4 regions of the Alteromonas sp. KC3 genome follow, and region 1 is predicted to be linked to each of the others. Evidence: predicted binding sites of a transcription regulator. Region 1 holds the regulator's gene; each other region holds the start of a gene.
The links. Region 1 encodes sigma-54, which starts transcription at its own class of promoters, with help from an activator protein. Its sites were predicted from a motif close to GTTGGCACGNNNNTNGNNT; they were not measured.
Positions count from the first base shown of each region.

Region 2: JN178_RS12050 (DUF1328 domain-containing protein) is a predicted target of sigma-54. The motif match lies at 817-835, and genes of this name have one in related genera.
Region 3: fliE (flagellar hook-basal body complex protein FliE) is a predicted target of sigma-54. The motif match lies at 2,365-2,383, and genes of this name have one in related genera.
Region 4: JN178_RS16655 (DUF2884 family protein) is a predicted target of sigma-54. The motif match lies at 3,048-3,066, and genes of this name have one in related genera.

Region 1 covers NZ_AP024235.1:800,538-804,685, reverse strand. The annotation lists gene kdsC (3-deoxy-manno-octulosonate-8-phosphatase KdsC) at 1-518, shown strand, start outside; gene lptC (LPS export ABC transporter periplasmic protein LptC) at 515-1,093, shown strand; gene lptA (lipopolysaccharide transport periplasmic protein LptA) at 1,062-1,616, shown strand; gene lptB (LPS export ABC transporter ATP-binding protein) at 1,619-2,344, shown strand; gene JN178_RS03570 (RNA polymerase factor sigma-54) at 2,418-3,914, shown strand; gene hpf (ribosome hibernation promoting factor) at 3,944-4,148, shown strand, end outside.
Region 2 covers NZ_AP024235.1:2,685,308-2,689,455, forward strand. The annotation lists gene yfbR (5'-deoxynucleotidase) at 1-642, opposite strand, end outside; gene JN178_RS12050 (DUF1328 domain-containing protein) at 878-1,054, shown strand; gene JN178_RS12055 (hypothetical protein) at 1,088-1,282, shown strand; gene JN178_RS12060 (hypothetical protein) at 1,350-1,565, opposite strand; gene JN178_RS12065 (DUF349 domain-containing protein) at 1,566-4,148, opposite strand, start outside.
Region 3 covers NZ_AP024235.1:1,146,120-1,150,267, forward strand. The annotation lists gene JN178_RS05085 (sensor histidine kinase) at 1-826, shown strand, start outside; gene JN178_RS05090 (sigma-54-dependent transcriptional regulator) at 843-2,180, shown strand; gene fliE (flagellar hook-basal body complex protein FliE) at 2,451-2,780, shown strand; gene fliF (flagellar basal-body MS-ring/collar protein FliF) at 2,793-4,148, shown strand, end outside.
Region 4 covers NZ_AP024235.1:3,765,989-3,770,136, forward strand. The annotation lists gene JN178_RS16635 (acyltransferase) at 1-340, shown strand, start outside; gene JN178_RS16640 (acyltransferase) at 337-1,230, shown strand; gene JN178_RS16645 (mechanosensitive ion channel family protein) at 1,234-2,565, shown strand; gene JN178_RS16650 (hypothetical protein) at 2,635-2,826, opposite strand; gene JN178_RS16655 (DUF2884 family protein) at 3,171-3,986, shown strand.

The DNA.
Region 1 (4,148 bases):
ACACGCTCTTTAAGCGTCTTGCAGATATTAAACTGCTGGTATGTGATGTAGATGGTGTTTTTTCTGATGGGCGCATTTATCTGGGCAATGATGGTGAAGAGCTCAAAGCATTTCACACCCGAGATGGCTACGGCGTAAAGGCCTTAGTGAGTCATGGCGTTAACGTAGCAGTAATTACGGGGCGTCGCTCTACCATTGTGGAAAACCGCATGAAGGCGCTTAACGTAGCGCATATCATTCAAGGCGAAGAAAATAAGTCTGCCGCACTACAAGCCCTAATGACTGAATTGTCATTGCGCCCCGATAATGTTGCCACTGTTGGCGACGACATGCCTGACACAGGTATGTTTGCCCATGCAAGTGTAAAAATTGCAGTTTCAGATGCCCACCCTTTTGTCGCTAAACAAGCCAACTGGAAAACTACGCTCCCAGGTGGATTTGGAGCTGTGCGCGAGATTTCTGACACAATCCTGCAAGCCAAAGGGGTTGAACAAGGTATTTTTGGAGCGAGTGTATGAGCCAATTTGGCTTCAATCGGCTGGGACTGAGCATTTCTGCGCTATTTATATTGGCGCTACTAATGTATTTACCCACGTGGATGGAAGAGCCGCCAGAAGTAAGAAATAGCGGCGAACTTGATGCATTAAAACCCGCGTATAAGGCAAAAAATCTTACTACGACTCTTTATAATCAAGACGGACAGCTCAACCATAAGGTGTTTGCTGAATCGATGGAGCACTACGATCAACTTGGCTTTGTATTGTTCCGTGCGCCACGCTACACACTTTATACTGATAACGCTACGTCACCGTGGGTCGTTACCGCTGTGGAAGGTACATTGTACAACAACGAGCTGATTCAGCTTGAAAATAACGTACAGATAGAGAACCAAACTACAGATGACTTTGTCAAAACCATTACGACACAATACATTCAGATTAATTTAGACAACAAGCAGATGACATCTGATCAACCAGTAGAGATACTGGGGTCGCAATATGTCATTCAAAGCAATGGGTTTAATGCAAACTTACGCACCCAAGAATATGAGCTTATCGATCATGTACAAACCACTTATTCCCCTAGCAACTAGCTTAATTTTAGCGTTGGCTAGTGGTTCCGTTTTCGCTAGTGAAGATGACTTTTCTAAGCCAATAAAAGTCGACGCTAAGTCACAATTTGTTGATGGAAAAAATAAAACATCGTTGTTCAAAGATGATGTTCTAATTACTCAAGGCTCGCTTGTGATTAATGCCGACGAAGTTGAAGTTATCGCGACAGCGGGCGAAGGCAGAGAAGTGTTTGTCGCACGCGGTAACCCTGCGAGCTATACACAAGAGCTTGAAGATGGAACGCCAGTATCCGCTAAGGCGAATGAAATTCGCTACGAAGTGATTAATCGGGTGATATCGCTTACAGGGAAGGCTGAACTAAAACAAGACACCAGTATGGTAAAAGGTGACAGTATTACCTTTGATATGATTACCGAGCAACTGCTTGCAACCGGTGGCGATGACGACAACGGTGAAGGGAGAGTGACAACTGTTTTCACTCCTGAAGCGATTCGCAAGACGAATGCTAAGGACAACGAACAAGATAACGAGGGCAACCAATAGCAATGGCTACTTTGAGCGCAAGAAACCTTGCTAAGGCGTATAAATCACGCCAGGTTGTCCGAGATGTCAGCCTCAGTGTATCGACAGGTCAAATTGTAGGGCTGTTAGGCCCAAATGGTGCTGGTAAGACCACAACATTTTATATGATTGTTGGGCTTGTTCCCCTTGATAAGGGCGCCATTGAAATTGACGACAACGAGTTAACACATCAGCCCATGCATGAGCGTGCACGCCGCGGAATTGGCTATCTCCCGCAGGAAGCATCTATATTTAGAAAGCTCACTGTGCATGAAAATATCATGGCAATTTTACAAACCCGTAAAGATTTGAATTCACAACAGCAAGAAGAAGAAGCCGATGCGCTACTTGATGAATTTAATATTAACCATATACGTAATAGTACGGGGATGAGTTTGTCAGGGGGAGAACGCCGCCGAGTGGAAATTGCGCGCGCCCTTGCAGCTAAACCACAATTTATTTTATTGGATGAACCTTTTGCTGGTGTTGATCCAATATCAGTAAATGATATAAAGAAGATTATTCAACATCTTCGAGATAGGGGTATCGGTATCCTTATCACTGACCACAACGTACGAGAAACATTGGATGTTTGTGAAAAAGCGTACATTGTGAGTCATGGCGAGCTTATTGCGCAAGGAACTGCGGAACAGGTTTTAAGTAATCAAAAAGTAAGGGATGTATACCTAGGCGAACAATTCAGGCTATAGTTAGTGTAACCGGATTGTCATTTTTCAATCTCGCTCAGGTATATTCAATTTAGAGCATTTAAATAAGACGTAGATGAAACCATCTTTACAGCTAAAATTTAGCCAACAACTCACCATGACACCTCAGTTGCAGCAGGCCATTAAACTGTTGCAGCTTTCTACGCTCGATCTTCAACAAGAAATTCAAGAAGCGTTGGATTCAAACCCGCTATTAGAAGTTGAAGAAGGCCACGACGAGCCTCAGCTTGAAAAAAATAACATCGATAATGATGACAGTGGGGTAGAAGCTTCTGCCACTGCATCAAGTGATACTTTGGAAGCTGGCGATGCACTAGAAAAAAATGATCTTCCAGACGAATTGCCAATCGATAGCACATGGGATGAGTATTATTCAGCATCGTCTGCGCCGGCACCAGGACCTGCCAGTGACGACGAACAAATTTTCCAAGGTGAAACGACTGAGGACATACAAGAACATCTATTGTGGCAGATGCGCCTCACCCCTTTTTCTGACACCGACCGTGCCATTGCAATGGCTATCATTGATTCTATCGATGAGTCAGGGTATCTAACCGTTACTCTTGAAGAGATTTTAGAGGCGGTTAACGCGCAAGAAGCCTCTGGCGAAGATGAAGAGGAACTCATTGAAATGGACGAAGTAGAATGTGTATTAAAGCGCATTCAAATGTTCGATCCCATTGGTTCTGGTTCGCGCACCCCACAAGAGTGCTTGATGGTACAGCTTCGCCAATTCGCAGATGATACACCATGGCTTGCCGAGGCAAAGCAGTTAATAGAAGACTATTCTGATTTGCTGAGCAGCAAAGATTACCGCACCTTAATGCGCAAGAGCCGATTGAAAGAAGATCAGCTTCGCGAGGCTATGCGTTTGCTGCAAACCTTGAATCCTCGCCCAGGTAGTGCTTTAGTTACTAAAGAACCTGAGTACGTTATTCCAGATGTATCGGTTACCAAAAAGAATGGCCGTTGGGTGGTTGAGCTGAACCCTGATAGCCTGCCAAAACTTAGCGTCAATCAACAATATGCCGCAATGAGTCGCCGTGCAAAGAACAGTAGCGATTCACAATTTATCCGCTCACACATGCAAGAAGCCAAGTGGTTTATCAAAAGCCTAGAGTCGCGTAACGACACACTGATGAAGGTAGCAAATTGTATTGTGCAGCAACAAATGGGCTTTTTTGAACATGGCCCAGAAATGATGAAACCAATGGTATTAAATGATGTCGCAGAAATGGTAGATATGCACGAATCGACTATTTCACGTGTGACAACACAAAAATACATGCATACCCCTCGTGGCATCTTCGAGTTGAAGTATTTCTTCTCTAGCCATGTTGCAACGGAGTCAGGTGGTGAATGTTCATCAACCGCCATTCGTGCATTGATCAAAAAACTGGTGGCAGCTGAAAAACCCAGTAAACCACTAAGTGATAGCAAGATTGCTTCATTGTTGGCCGAGCAAGGCATTAAAGTTGCCCGGCGGACAATAGCAAAGTACCGGGAATCGTTATCGATCCCGCCGTCGAACCAACGCAAGAGCCTTATTTAACGGGCTTAATAATATAAGGAAGACGAAATATGCAAATCAACCTTACTGGTCATCATGTCGAAATCACCGACTCTTTGCGTAATTATGTCGATACGAAGTTCAGCAAACTTGAACGTCACTTTGATCACATTTCTAATGTGCATGTCATCCTGAACGTTGAAAAATTAAACCAAAAAGCAGAAGCGACAGTTCACTTAAGTGGCGCTGAAGTATTCGCATCCTCAGAAAATACCG
Region 2 (4,148 bases), 1.9 Mb from region 1:
ACTGTCTAAATGTAGTGTATTCGCCCGTTCAATCCACTCAAGGTCTTTGGTCTGTTCGTCGAGCGTGCCCTTAGCATCTTCTAAGAAGATTTGGCAAAAGTAATCTACGGCTTTTAACCGATCTCTATAGCCCTTTAACTGTACTTCCATTTCTTGCATAGCATTGGAAAATTCACAGTTCGATTTTGCAAGTTCATAATCACATTTAAGATAAGCACAAAGCACATCAGCGGCTTTTGCAAGTACAACATGCTCATCGTCCTTGTCTTGCTCAATTAGCGGTGTGTATCTAGCCTGTAATGCTTCGGGTAAGGTTTTTATTAACATCGCTTCAAAACGGCGCTCAAGCTTTTTTATTGCAGCTGTAGTTTCTGGATCGTGATACTTGACGGGGCTTGGTATATCACTCATTCCTGCAATTTCGCTTCCCTCATGAAAAATCGCCATCGCCGCCACGCGATCAGGATTTATGTCTTCACCAAACACATCACACGCAATCGCGCCCAACATATGCGCAACGACAGATGCCTCGTAAATGTGGGTAGAAAGCATCTCGTCTTGGAATTGCGCCATTAGCGGCCAACGCTTTACGTTTTTCGCTCGTTGCATCAAACCAATAAAAGCTGAGTGTGTATTTGCCATAGCGCGCTCCTTGTCGTGATTATTATTACCACGTTCACCTGTAAAACTACTACGTTAAGTGAGCTGTGTAAAAAGTGCAAAAAATACTGTAAAGCCGAATAGCTTTGGAGACAACAACACGTACTTAAAAAAATAGAAACTCAAGTTTTTACTTATAAAACATACAGATAGCAAAGAGGCACAAAGTTAGCATTACCTATTGTGAATGTAACGGAAGCAATAAGAGGAATTAGCTATGTTAGGTTGGGCAATTACATTTTTTATTATCGCCATTATTGCAGCAGTTTTTGGCTTTGGAGGCATCGCAGGTGCAGCAACAGGTATCGCACAGTTTCTATTCTTTGTGTTTATCGCGCTGCTAGTAATTTCACTTATCGCAAATGCGCTACGTGGTCGATCGCCTAAGGTCTAGATAAGATTTAATTCAAGGAAAAGGAGTAAGGATATGTTTTCATTTAAAAATTTGTCAAAGGTACTAGTTGCTTCAGCTTTTGCTCTTTCACTCGCCGCATGTGGTGATGGTGAAGCAGAAGACGCAGGTGAAGAGCTAGACGAAATCGTTACTGATGCAGGTAACGCAGTAGAAGACGCTTGTGAAGATGTGAAAGAAGGCGTAGACGCTGAAGATAAAGATTGCTAGACAATCACCGATGAAAAAGCCAGACATTGTCTGGCTTTTTTGTTCCTGTCTGTAAAGCAAGCTTCCACTACACTTCCTGACCGCCTAATTCTCGTGCGAGATCATCTAAGGTGCTTAACGTAATATCAAACTGCCCGAGTATATAGCGATACTTAACACTCACGTGGTGATCGCTGCGACCAAATTTCACTTTTAACCCTTCAGCATCGATATGCTTTACAGTATTGAGAAATCGGTACGCTGACATTTCGCTTTCGAATTCAAACTCTACCGTATTTTCCATTTATGCCAGCACCTCTGGATGCGCATTCAGCACAGCACTTAATCGTTGTATAAACGGTTTATCAGATTCGGTTATCGTCGCCACCGTTAACCAATCGGCTAAAATGTCGGACGCCGTTGAAGACACACCTTGTTCAAGTTTTGCTGTCATCATCTTAAGCTGTACACTCGAACGTATAGAGGCATCTTGTTCAGGGCTAGGCATATCTGTACTCACTTCTAACGCAACAGTAAGCCACTGCCTGTCATGCAAAGTGTTCGATGTGTCATCCACTTGAGTAGATTGTTCTAATAGGGAAGTCCATCGTTTACCTAACGTGGCTTTAAGTGACGCTTCATCTTCACTTAAATCAGTTACTTTCGATTGTACCAGTGAGACAAGTGCATTCACTTTTTGCTTGAGCACTTGCTCTTGCTTATTTAGCTCTGCTTCGTCACGATTAGTCTCAAGGCGCGCGATCTTCTTTTCTAGCTTAGTACGCAGCGCTTTAGGCAGCGACTGCGCATTTTCTGACAACGCATGAATTCTCTCGTCAAAGTCATGGGCGTGGATGTCAATTACAGCAATGGCTGCATCCAATTCGCTGGCTTGTTTATCAAACGCACTGCTTTGCGATTGTCGCTGTGCTTTCAACTTTTCAAAAACAGCATCATTAACCGCTTTAAACTCAGCCCAGAGCCTACTCTCTTCGCGTTTACCCGCATGACCAACTTGCTTCCACTGAGCCTGAAGTTGTTGCGCTTCAGTCGCTGCATTAGCCATGTCTTCATTGTCCAACAGCACCTTTACACTTGAAATTAGCGCGCGCTTTTGCTGTTGATTATCGCGCTGCCACGCGTTGACCTTATCAACCAACACTGAGGAAACTGCTTTCCATTCGTGTTTTAGGTTTTCATACGCAGTACGCTCAACTTGTCCTGCCGAATGCCACTGCTTTGATAATTTGTCATACGCTTTGGCAAGCTCCGCTGCTGGCATTTCAACGTCAAGCGCTTGTGCCGCTTCAATTATACGTTGGCGTGTTTCTAGTGCTTCACTGCGCTTCGCATCTAGCTCTGCATAGTATACACGACACGGTTCAAATGCTTGCTCTAGCGCATTATCAAACGCTTGCTGAAGCGTGTCATCTTCACTGTTTTCGCTCTGAATGCTGGTAAGCGACAACCATTGCTGGCGAAGATACTTGATTGCATCACTGCGGGCTTTGATGTTCTCGGCAGGTGTCTCAGCCAGTGCTTTCGCTTCTTCAACCAAAGCGGGCTTCCTAGGTGCTGCTAGGTAATCTTGCCAACCAGCTAAACGAGAGACATCTTCACAGGTTTTTTGATAACGCTTCTCCAATGACCCCTTTGCACTTTCTGACAAGGTTTCAAAACTCACTTTTAACTTGTTGAACTTTGCCATAGCAACGCGAAACTTGCCTTGCGCAATCAAGTTATCGATAAGTGTTAGCTGCTTTTTAATGGCATTGATCGACGATGCCTGTTTTGCTTTAAACGCTTTCGCTTTGGCGTTTACGCGTTTATTCGCTGTATTAAATCGCTGTGCAAACGTGTTTGGCAGTTGTATAAGCGCGCTTTTTACTTCGTTATAACCTTGTTTGGATTCATTAAATTCATTCAAGAGTGTCGATTCAACGTCACCGTCTTGTGCATCTATCTTCGAAGCAAGTTCCTCTAAACTTTGCAAGCGGACTAGCAATTTTTGTCCATATTGCTGTTGCATTGAAAAGCTATCGAGCTTTTCATTGAGCCCTGCAACAACATCACTGTATGCACGAAGGCGTTTATCGCTAATACCGCCCTCCATTAAACGTCCCAATTGCTCAATGGTTGCCTCAAGTCCACGAACGCTCTCGTTTACGGTCGCCACATCAGCTAACGTTGCATCACATAAACGCTCTTGGAAAAGCCAATTCACTTGCTGCGTGGCGTAGTCAAGTTGTTGGTCACATAACGCTTTTGTATTGGCTATCTCTAACGCTTTTTGCTGTTCTTCCCATGCTGGACGTATTCGCGCTAGATAGCGCTCGACTTGATCTGCAATGCGTGCCTGCTTTTCTTCAAATAACGCTTTGTCTTGGGTATCAAGCACATCACATTGAGACATGAGGCCTTTGAGCTCACTCTCCAAATGTGCCTGTTGTTCAATAACAAATTGCACATCAGGTTTATCCAGTAACGCCTGATATTTGGACAAGCATAATGTGAGCTGCTTTTTTAGCTCTACAGGTTTTTGCTCAGCCAATCTGATAGCGTCTATACGTGCTTCTATCTGCGCTCGTATGGATTCGTCGTGTACCTTCTTAGTTAACTTTTGAAGCACATTTACATCAGATTCTTCGTTAACGATATGTTGGCGAAGTGCTTCGCTGCTTGTGTTTGAAAACACGAACTGCGTGAACGAAGGCTTACTGATTTTAGTCATCAGTTGTTTAGACAATTCATCGTCATCTAACAAACTGGGATCGCGCTGTACAATCTGAATAATAAGTTCACTATTGGCTGACTCTGTAAGGAAACTGGCCTTTTCATCAGCTCGAAGGGCGATGTCACTTTGCCCCAAAATAGCGTCGTTCACTTT
Region 3 (4,148 bases), 350 kb from region 1:
AGTATCACTGGTTGACGGACGTCGGGTAAAGCTTTCAATAACACCCCTTGAAAATGAACCGGGCCAGCTAATAGTTATTACCGATTTGACTGAAACACGGCAGTTACAAGCGCGTGTTAGTCACATGCAGCGCTTGTCTTCATTAGGAAAAATGGTGGCATCACTGGCTCACCAAATAAGAACACCACTTTCTGCTGCCATGTTGTATGCCTCAAACCTCACGCGAAAAGGTCTAGCGGCAGAGGCACAAACTCAGTTTGCAAATAAGTTGTCAGACCGCTTAAAAGAGCTCGAGAGTCAGGTGAACGACATGCTGCTATTTGCTAAATCTGGTGAAGAGCAAGTGGTCGCGCAGATAAGGCTCGCTGAGCTTTTCGCCGCTATTGAGGGGAGTGCCAATACTATGGCAGCTCAACACGCTCAAACGTTATCTTTTTCAGGTTTTGATCAAGACATATCAATAACAGGTAATTTGACGGCATTACAGGGCGCTGTTTTGAATTTGATTCACAATGCCAGCCAAGTAACGCCCAAAAACGAAATGATCAGTATTGAGGCCTGTCACAGCAATGGTCAGTTAACCGTTTCTGTCACTGACCGCGGAGAAGGTGTGCCTCGCTCACTACAAAGAAAAATATTCGAACCTTTCTTTACTACCAAAACGCATGGAACTGGTCTTGGTTTGGCGGTAGTGAAATCTGTTGTTGCTGCACATAACGGAAGCTTGAGTGTGAGCAACGTAAAAAATGGCGGCGCTTGCTTTTCGTTAACGCTTCCGTGCAATCCACCCATAGATACACGTCATACCATGACGCAAGTAGCATAAGTATCAGGAGATAATGATGTCTAAAACAACCATTTTGATTGTAGAAGATGACGCAGGCCTCAGAGAGGCACTATTTGATACGCTTTTGTTGGGGAATTATGACGTTGTAGATGCAGACAGTGCAGAAGCCGCGCTGATGGTGCTGTCTTCACGCCACGTTGACCTTGTGGTCAGTGATATCCAAATGGGTGAAATGAGCGGTTTAACGTTGCTCAAAAGCATAAAAGCAAAGTTTCCCAACATGCCTGTCTTATTGATGACGGCTTATGCGACGATTGACGATGCAGTGCAAGCAATGCGCGATGGTGCCACAGATTATTTATCAAAACCTTTTGCTCCTGAGGTGTTACTTAACCTAGTTGGACGTTACGCGCCAGCACAAAAGATAGAATCGCGCACGCCAATTGTTGCTGACCCAACAAGTCTCAAGTTACTCGAACTATCACGCAAAGTGGCTAAATCTGATGCAACTGTAATGGTTATGGGGCCTAGTGGTTCGGGTAAGGAAGTGTTGTCACGTTACATTCACGACCAATCACCCCGTTGCGAGGCACCGTTTGTTGCTATCAATTGTGCCGCAATTCCGGAAAACATGTTGGAAGCAACCCTTTTTGGTTACGAAAAAGGGGCGTTTACCGGCGCTATTCAGGCGTGTCCTGGTAAGTTTGAACAAGCTCAAGACGGCACGTTGTTATTAGATGAAATCACCGAAATGGACTTAGCGCTACAGGCAAAGCTATTGCGAGTATTGCAAGAGCGCGAGGTTGAGCGACTTGGTGGGCGTAAGACCGTAAAATTGAATGTGCGAGTTATCGCCACGAGCAACCGAGATTTAAGAAAAGCGGTAGACGCAGGTGAGTTCAGAGAAGACTTATATTACCGATTAAATGTGTTTCCAATTGAGTGGCGTCCACTCGCTCAGCGCCCCGGTGACATAGTACCGCTGGCTGAGCATCTAGTGAATAGACACGCCTCATCACAAGGTTTGGGTACAATAAGATTAAGTGCGGCAGCCCGAAACAAGCTTAGTCAGTATAGTTGGCCGGGCAATGTTCGCGAACTAGAGAATGTAGTTCAGCGTGCCCTCATCTTATGTGAGAACGGCGAAATTGATGCCAGCGATCTCATGATTGATGAGGATATTCAGGTAACTATTGATGCGACTCCAGAGCAGGTTGAAGACAACAAGTTAGGTTCAGAGCTTCGCTATCAAGAACATCAAATTATCCTCGATACCTTGGTCTCTTGTAATGGTAAGCGAAAAGATGTCGCAGAAAAGCTAGGTATTAGCCCAAGAACTCTGCGCTACAAGCTTGCGCGCATGAGAGAGGATGGCATCGAAGTGCCTGCTTAGTGTAATACCCCACTCACAATGGCTATAGCCATTGTGTTGCACCTTTTTACTGGTTTCATAGCCGGCCGTCGCCTTTGTAGTTTACTGGGTGGCGGTTTTTTGTTGTTTCTTCCATTGTCGTGTCATAAATTTGGCATTCTTCAGCTTTTTAAGTTTAACTTGTTGATTTATATCACCAAATAAAGTTGGCAAGGTGATTGCTAAATCTCTTCTATCTATAAAAAATTCGCCAAAGCAGCGGCGTGTTGTGTAAGAACTCTAGGAGTGGTTATGGACGTTAAAGCCAACAGTTTGTATCAAGAAATGCAAAACATGATTGGGCAAACTCGTCTTCAAGTTAATGAGCCCCAGCAGCTTAATGAAATTAACTCATCGGCAAGCGACTTTGCCACCATGCTCAAGCATGCGGTAGACGGCGTCAATAACATGCAGCTGAATTCAAAAGACATGCAACAGCGTTTCGAAATGGGTGATCCGAGCCTAAGTTTGGCAGAAGTCATGCTCGCTAAAGAGAAGTCTGGCATCGCCTTTGAAGCGACTGTACAAGTGCGTAACAAAGTACTTGATGCCTACAAACAAATAATGAATATGCCGGTATAAATGGGGTAGGTTATGGCTGAAGCAACAGGTACAAACTTAACTATTCCAGATCAACACCAATCTGCAGACAACGAGCCAGAAAATAAGTCTGGTTTTATGGACACCTTGGGCAGTACAGACATGATGCGCCAAGTGGCGCTTGTGGTAGTGCTGGTTATCTGCGTTGCCATCGCGATCTTTGTTTTCATATGGTCTCAAGAACCCGACTATCGTCCACTCGCTAAAATGGAGACACAAGAGCTAATAGAAACCCTCGATTACATGGACGCCAATCAGATTGACTACAAGCTTGAGGGTAACACGGTCTATGTGCGTAGTGATGAGTTTCAGAACATCCGCCTAGGTATGACGCGTCAAGGGCTTACTAAAGCGGGTGATTCGGGTACCGACATTATAATGCAAGACATGGGCTTTGGGGTAAGCCAACGTGTAGAAATGGAACGCCTCAAACATGCTCGAGAGCAGCAGATTGCCTCAACTATTGAAGACATCGCGAGTATCCAAAAGGCGCGAGTATTGTTGGCCATGCCAAAAGAGAATGTGTTTGCTCGCCGTGAGAAAAAGGCCTCAGCTACCGTTGTACTCACCGCAAAACGCGGTTCAGTGATTGCCGGTGAAGAAGTAGATGCGGTGGTTGATATTGTTGCATCAGCAGTCCAAAACATGGAGCCGTCAAAAGTAACGGTGACCGATAGCAATGGTCGCCTGTTAAACTCTGGCTCTCAAGACTCGATGAGTGCACGAGCGCGCAAAGAATACGAAATTGAACGTCAGCGCGAACAAGAATATCTTGAAAAAATCGATGCCATTCTTATTCCCGTACTAGGCATTGGCAATTATACCGCGCAAGCTGATGTCACCATGGACTTTACCGCCATGGAACAAACGCAACGTAGCTATAACCCTGATTTACCTGCTGTGCGCAGTGAAATGATCATGGAAGAAAATAGTGTGGGTGGCGGTGTTGGTGGCATTCCAGGCGCACTATCAAACCAACCGCCATTAGACTCAACAATTCCAGAAAATGCAGGCTCAGCCAGTCAGCAGATCATGCCAGGGCGAACTGCCAAAGAATCAACCCGTAACTACGAGCTTGACACCACAATTAGCCATACCAAAAAACAAACGGGTGTCATTCGCAGACTTAGCGTATCTGTGGCGGTTGATTACACGCAAGTTGCAGGTGAAGATGGCGCGATAACGCCAACACCACGTAAGCAGGAAGAAATACTTAATATTCGCAGATTATTGCAAGGCGGTATTGGCTTTGATGTAACGCGAGGTGACTCGCTAGAAGTGGTAAGTGTACCCTTTACTCGAATGGATGCTGGCGAGATAGAAGATGTACCTTTGTGGGAGCAGCCAGGT
Region 4 (4,148 bases), 1.6 Mb from region 1:
GCAGGCGTCTCCTTTTAACCACCTGCTAAAGCCCAAAGCAGGCGGTATTGCGTTTGTGCTTTCAGCCATGGGGAATCATCTTCACAAACTCATTGATGTCACTATTGATTATCCTCAGGGCGTACCTTCTTTTTGGGACTTTGTCAGTGGTAAAGTGCGCGATATTCGTGTGAATATTGACGTTATGCCCATAAAAGACATTATGGAAAATGGCATTTTTAGCGATAAATACTTTGAAGATCCGCAAGTTCGAGCACGATTCCAATCGTGGTTAAACGAGCGTTGGCAGGCAAAAGATAATTTATTGGAATCACTTAACGCAACTCAGAAACCATTATGATCCGTGCAGTACTAGCTCCGTTTATTTTTGTTATTCACACCACACTACAAATTTTGAATCTCGCGTTGTGGGGTGGCCTCATTATTTTGCTTGGCCTTGTTAAATTGCTATTGCCTAACGGGGCGGTCAAAGCGCTTTGGAATAAGGTTATGCACGCGCTGATGTTCAGCTTTGGGCGCGTAAGTGTGTTACTTATTCGGTTGTTTAATAACGTGAATATCGAATGCTCAGTACACGGCGAATTAGCCAAAGACCGTTGGTATCTTATTATTGCCAATCATTTGAGCTATCTGGATATAATTCTGCTCATTGAATTTGCTACACATCGTATTCCTGCCCCCAAATTCTTCTTGAAAAAAGAGCTGATCTGGCTACCGTTTGTTGGTTTAGGAGCCTGGGCCCTTGATATGCCTTTTATGCACAGATACACGCGTGCATATCTGGAAAAGCACCCTGAAAAGAAAGGCAAAGATTTAGAAACCACGAAGGCATATTGCGAAAAATTCAGAACTGTACCTACGACAGTTATCAACTTTGTTGAAGGAACACGCTTTACTACAGATAAGCATGTCGCAAAACAAAGTCCGTATGCCCATTTACTCCCGCCAAAAGCAGGCGGCGTGTCGTTTACACTAGCGGCTATGGGGGAATTGTTCACTAATGTATTGGATATTTCCCTTCTGTACCCCGAAAACAAGCGTCATCCAATGATGGCAATGTTAAGCGGGCAAATGACAAAAATCGTAATCGATGTAAATGTCACTCCTATACCTGAATTACAACAAGAGTCAGACCGTTCAGAGTCTGAGTTCCGTCTTTATTTCCAAGATTGGCTCAACAATTTGTGGAAAAACAAAGACAGCCGAATTAAGAAATTGTTGGAGTCGTAAACGATGGAAGTGAGCAGCTCGATACGCGATACCTTTATCCATTTAATTAACGATATTTTTCCGAGCCTCACAACTGAGGACCCGCTCTACAATGTACTCGCGCTGAGTGGCATTTTAATTATCTCGGCGTTTATTTACATAATTGCGCGTCTTCTCATTCGCCCTCAAATTGCCAATTGGGTCTATAAATCAAATAACCGCTGGGACAATGCACTTCAAGAGCATGGTTTCTTTAGACGCTTAATGCATCTTTTCCCAGCATTATTTATCTACATCGCCACTCCAGTGCTCATTGAAGATGTAGCCGTCATGCATGGCATGGTGATTAAAAGTGCACAACTATATATGTTGTATAGTGGGCTGCTAGCTCTGTATGCGCTATTAAGTACTGTCGAGGATGTTTATAACGCCTCAGCCCTATCTAGAAGAGCGCCAATAACGGGCTTTATTCAAGTCACTAAGCTGGCGTTTGCGATTGTGGCTATTTTACTGAGTATTTCACTGATAGTAGACAGGAGCCCGTTACTCATTGTATCGGGGTTAACCGCACTTGCTGCAGTACTTCTACTTATTTTTAGAGATACTATCTTAGGTTTTGTCGCGGGTATCCAAATTGCCGCCAACCGCATGTTTAACACCGGTGACTGGATTGCCATGCCTAAGTACGAGGTAGATGGCGAGATTTTAGAAATTGGTCTCACCAATGTAAAAGTCCAAAATTGGGACAACACAATATCTACCCTGCCGACATACAGCTTAACGACAGAAGCAGTTAAGAACTGGCGCGGTATGCAAGAGTCTGGTGGACGTCGAATAAAGCGGGCTATTTACATTGATGTACATTCTATAAAGCTTTGTGATAACGACATGCTGGCGCGTTTTTCAAGTATTCGTTATATCAATGAGTATATAGAGAAGAAGAAAAACGAGTTACGCGCTTATCATCGCGATTATTCCATTGATGAGTCTGACCTACTCAACAGCCGACGACTTACCAATATTGGTACATTTAGGGCGTATCTTGAAGCGTATTTACGCAAACACCCCAACATTAATCAAGAAATGACATTAATGGTTCGCCAACTACCGCCTAACGAATTAGGCCTTCCACTGGAAATCTATTGCTTTAGTGCTGAGAAAGCATGGGTAAAATACGAAAAGGTTCAGGCTGATATTTTTGATCACGTTATGGCAATGCTTGCGCCATTCGACTTACGCGCTTACCAAAGAGACGGCCATTTGTCGTTATTGGCCCAGCGAGAATCGGCGGTACTCTCATCTAAGTCAGAATCACCATCTAAGTCAGAATCACAGCCCCATCAGCAAGCTGACTAAGCCTTCAGTAAGGCACAAAAAAACCGGCTTAGTGTAGCCGGTTTTTTTATTTAACTCTGAAAAGTACTACTATGCAATTGCATATGCCATTAATAAGCAAAGCACTAGGCCTGTAACACCAAAGAAGCCATACTCGATTTTTTCTTGCATGCCTTCAGCACCAGCTTTCGCTGTCATAAAGCCCATAACGATGCTGCTTAGCCCAAGCGTAAAGGCAATTAGCGCAACACCAAACATAATTGCATTAATCCAATCAGCCATTGTGGTAACCCCTTAAAATAATTGGCGGTATTATGCACCAATTAAAATGTTTTGAACATGCTTAACCTCGGTTTAATTACCTACAATAAGATGACTTTCGCTAACCTTTGATCTTGGTCAAAATTACTACTTTATAGATCATTTCACTAAAAAATTAATTAATGCTTGTCTTGCTCGCAACTCAAAAATAGATAAAACATTGTATTTTATACAAAAATCTTTTTGGCAAGGGCATTGCAATACCTTTCCCAACTATTCAAACAATTACGTATAACCATGCACGCATGCGAGCTAACTACACGTGTATGCCAATTGCTTCGTCACTATTGATTAAGGAAATAACAATGTCGAAAAAACTATTACTTTCAGCTGCAGTAGCAAGTGCTTTATTTGGCGGCCAAGCATTGGCACATAATACAAGCTTCCAAAACAATAGTTGTGATATCGAATTAGATGGACACATTCAGTATTACCAAGGCGATCTTACCGTCAAGATGGATAACGGTTCAGTCATGACTATCGACAAATTTCACAACCTAACGGTAAATGGCCGTGATGTAGCGCTTAATAGCGACCAACAAAAATGGGTTGCCGAGTACTATGACAACATCGATATGGCCATTCCAATGACCTTAACAATTGCAAGTGAAGGTTTGGAAATTGCGAATGTTGCTGTGACAGAAGTGTTTTCTGAACTGCTTGGTGGCGATAACGAACTTGATGATGATTTTCAAACCTTGTTCACTAATTTAGAAACAAAGCTTTCAGCCTCGTTTTATGATGATGCTGGTAACATCCGTGTAGACTCGACAAAATTTGACGAGCCAGGCTGGTTTGACGAAAGTTGGGAGCAAGAATTTGAAGCAGAACTTGAATCACTTATTAGCGAATCAATGGGCAGAATTTTGATTGCACTTGGTACGCAAATGCTATGGGAAGGTGGTGACATGGATGAGTTTGAACAAAGAATGGAGACGTGGGGCGAAGACCTTGAGTTCAGACTGGAGTCTCAAGCTGCGGCGTTGGAAGAAAAAGGCAACGCACTGTGCGAAGTGCTTAAAAAAGCAGACTATGCAGAAAGCCAAATGCAGGCATCTATCTCAGGGCTAGACGATCTCAACTTACTTGATTTAGATAGCCATGGCGAAATGAAAATGTAATTGCCTGAAAATCCCAAAAAGAATACTGCGCCGAGCTTAGAGCTCGGCGTTTTGGTATAAAATAGCGATTCCTGTCACGCTGGTTAAGTGTTTCGTCTTCATAGCCCTTGCCTGTTTTAAAATCCTAAGTAATCATCTTAGTTTCATACACACTTCAATAAA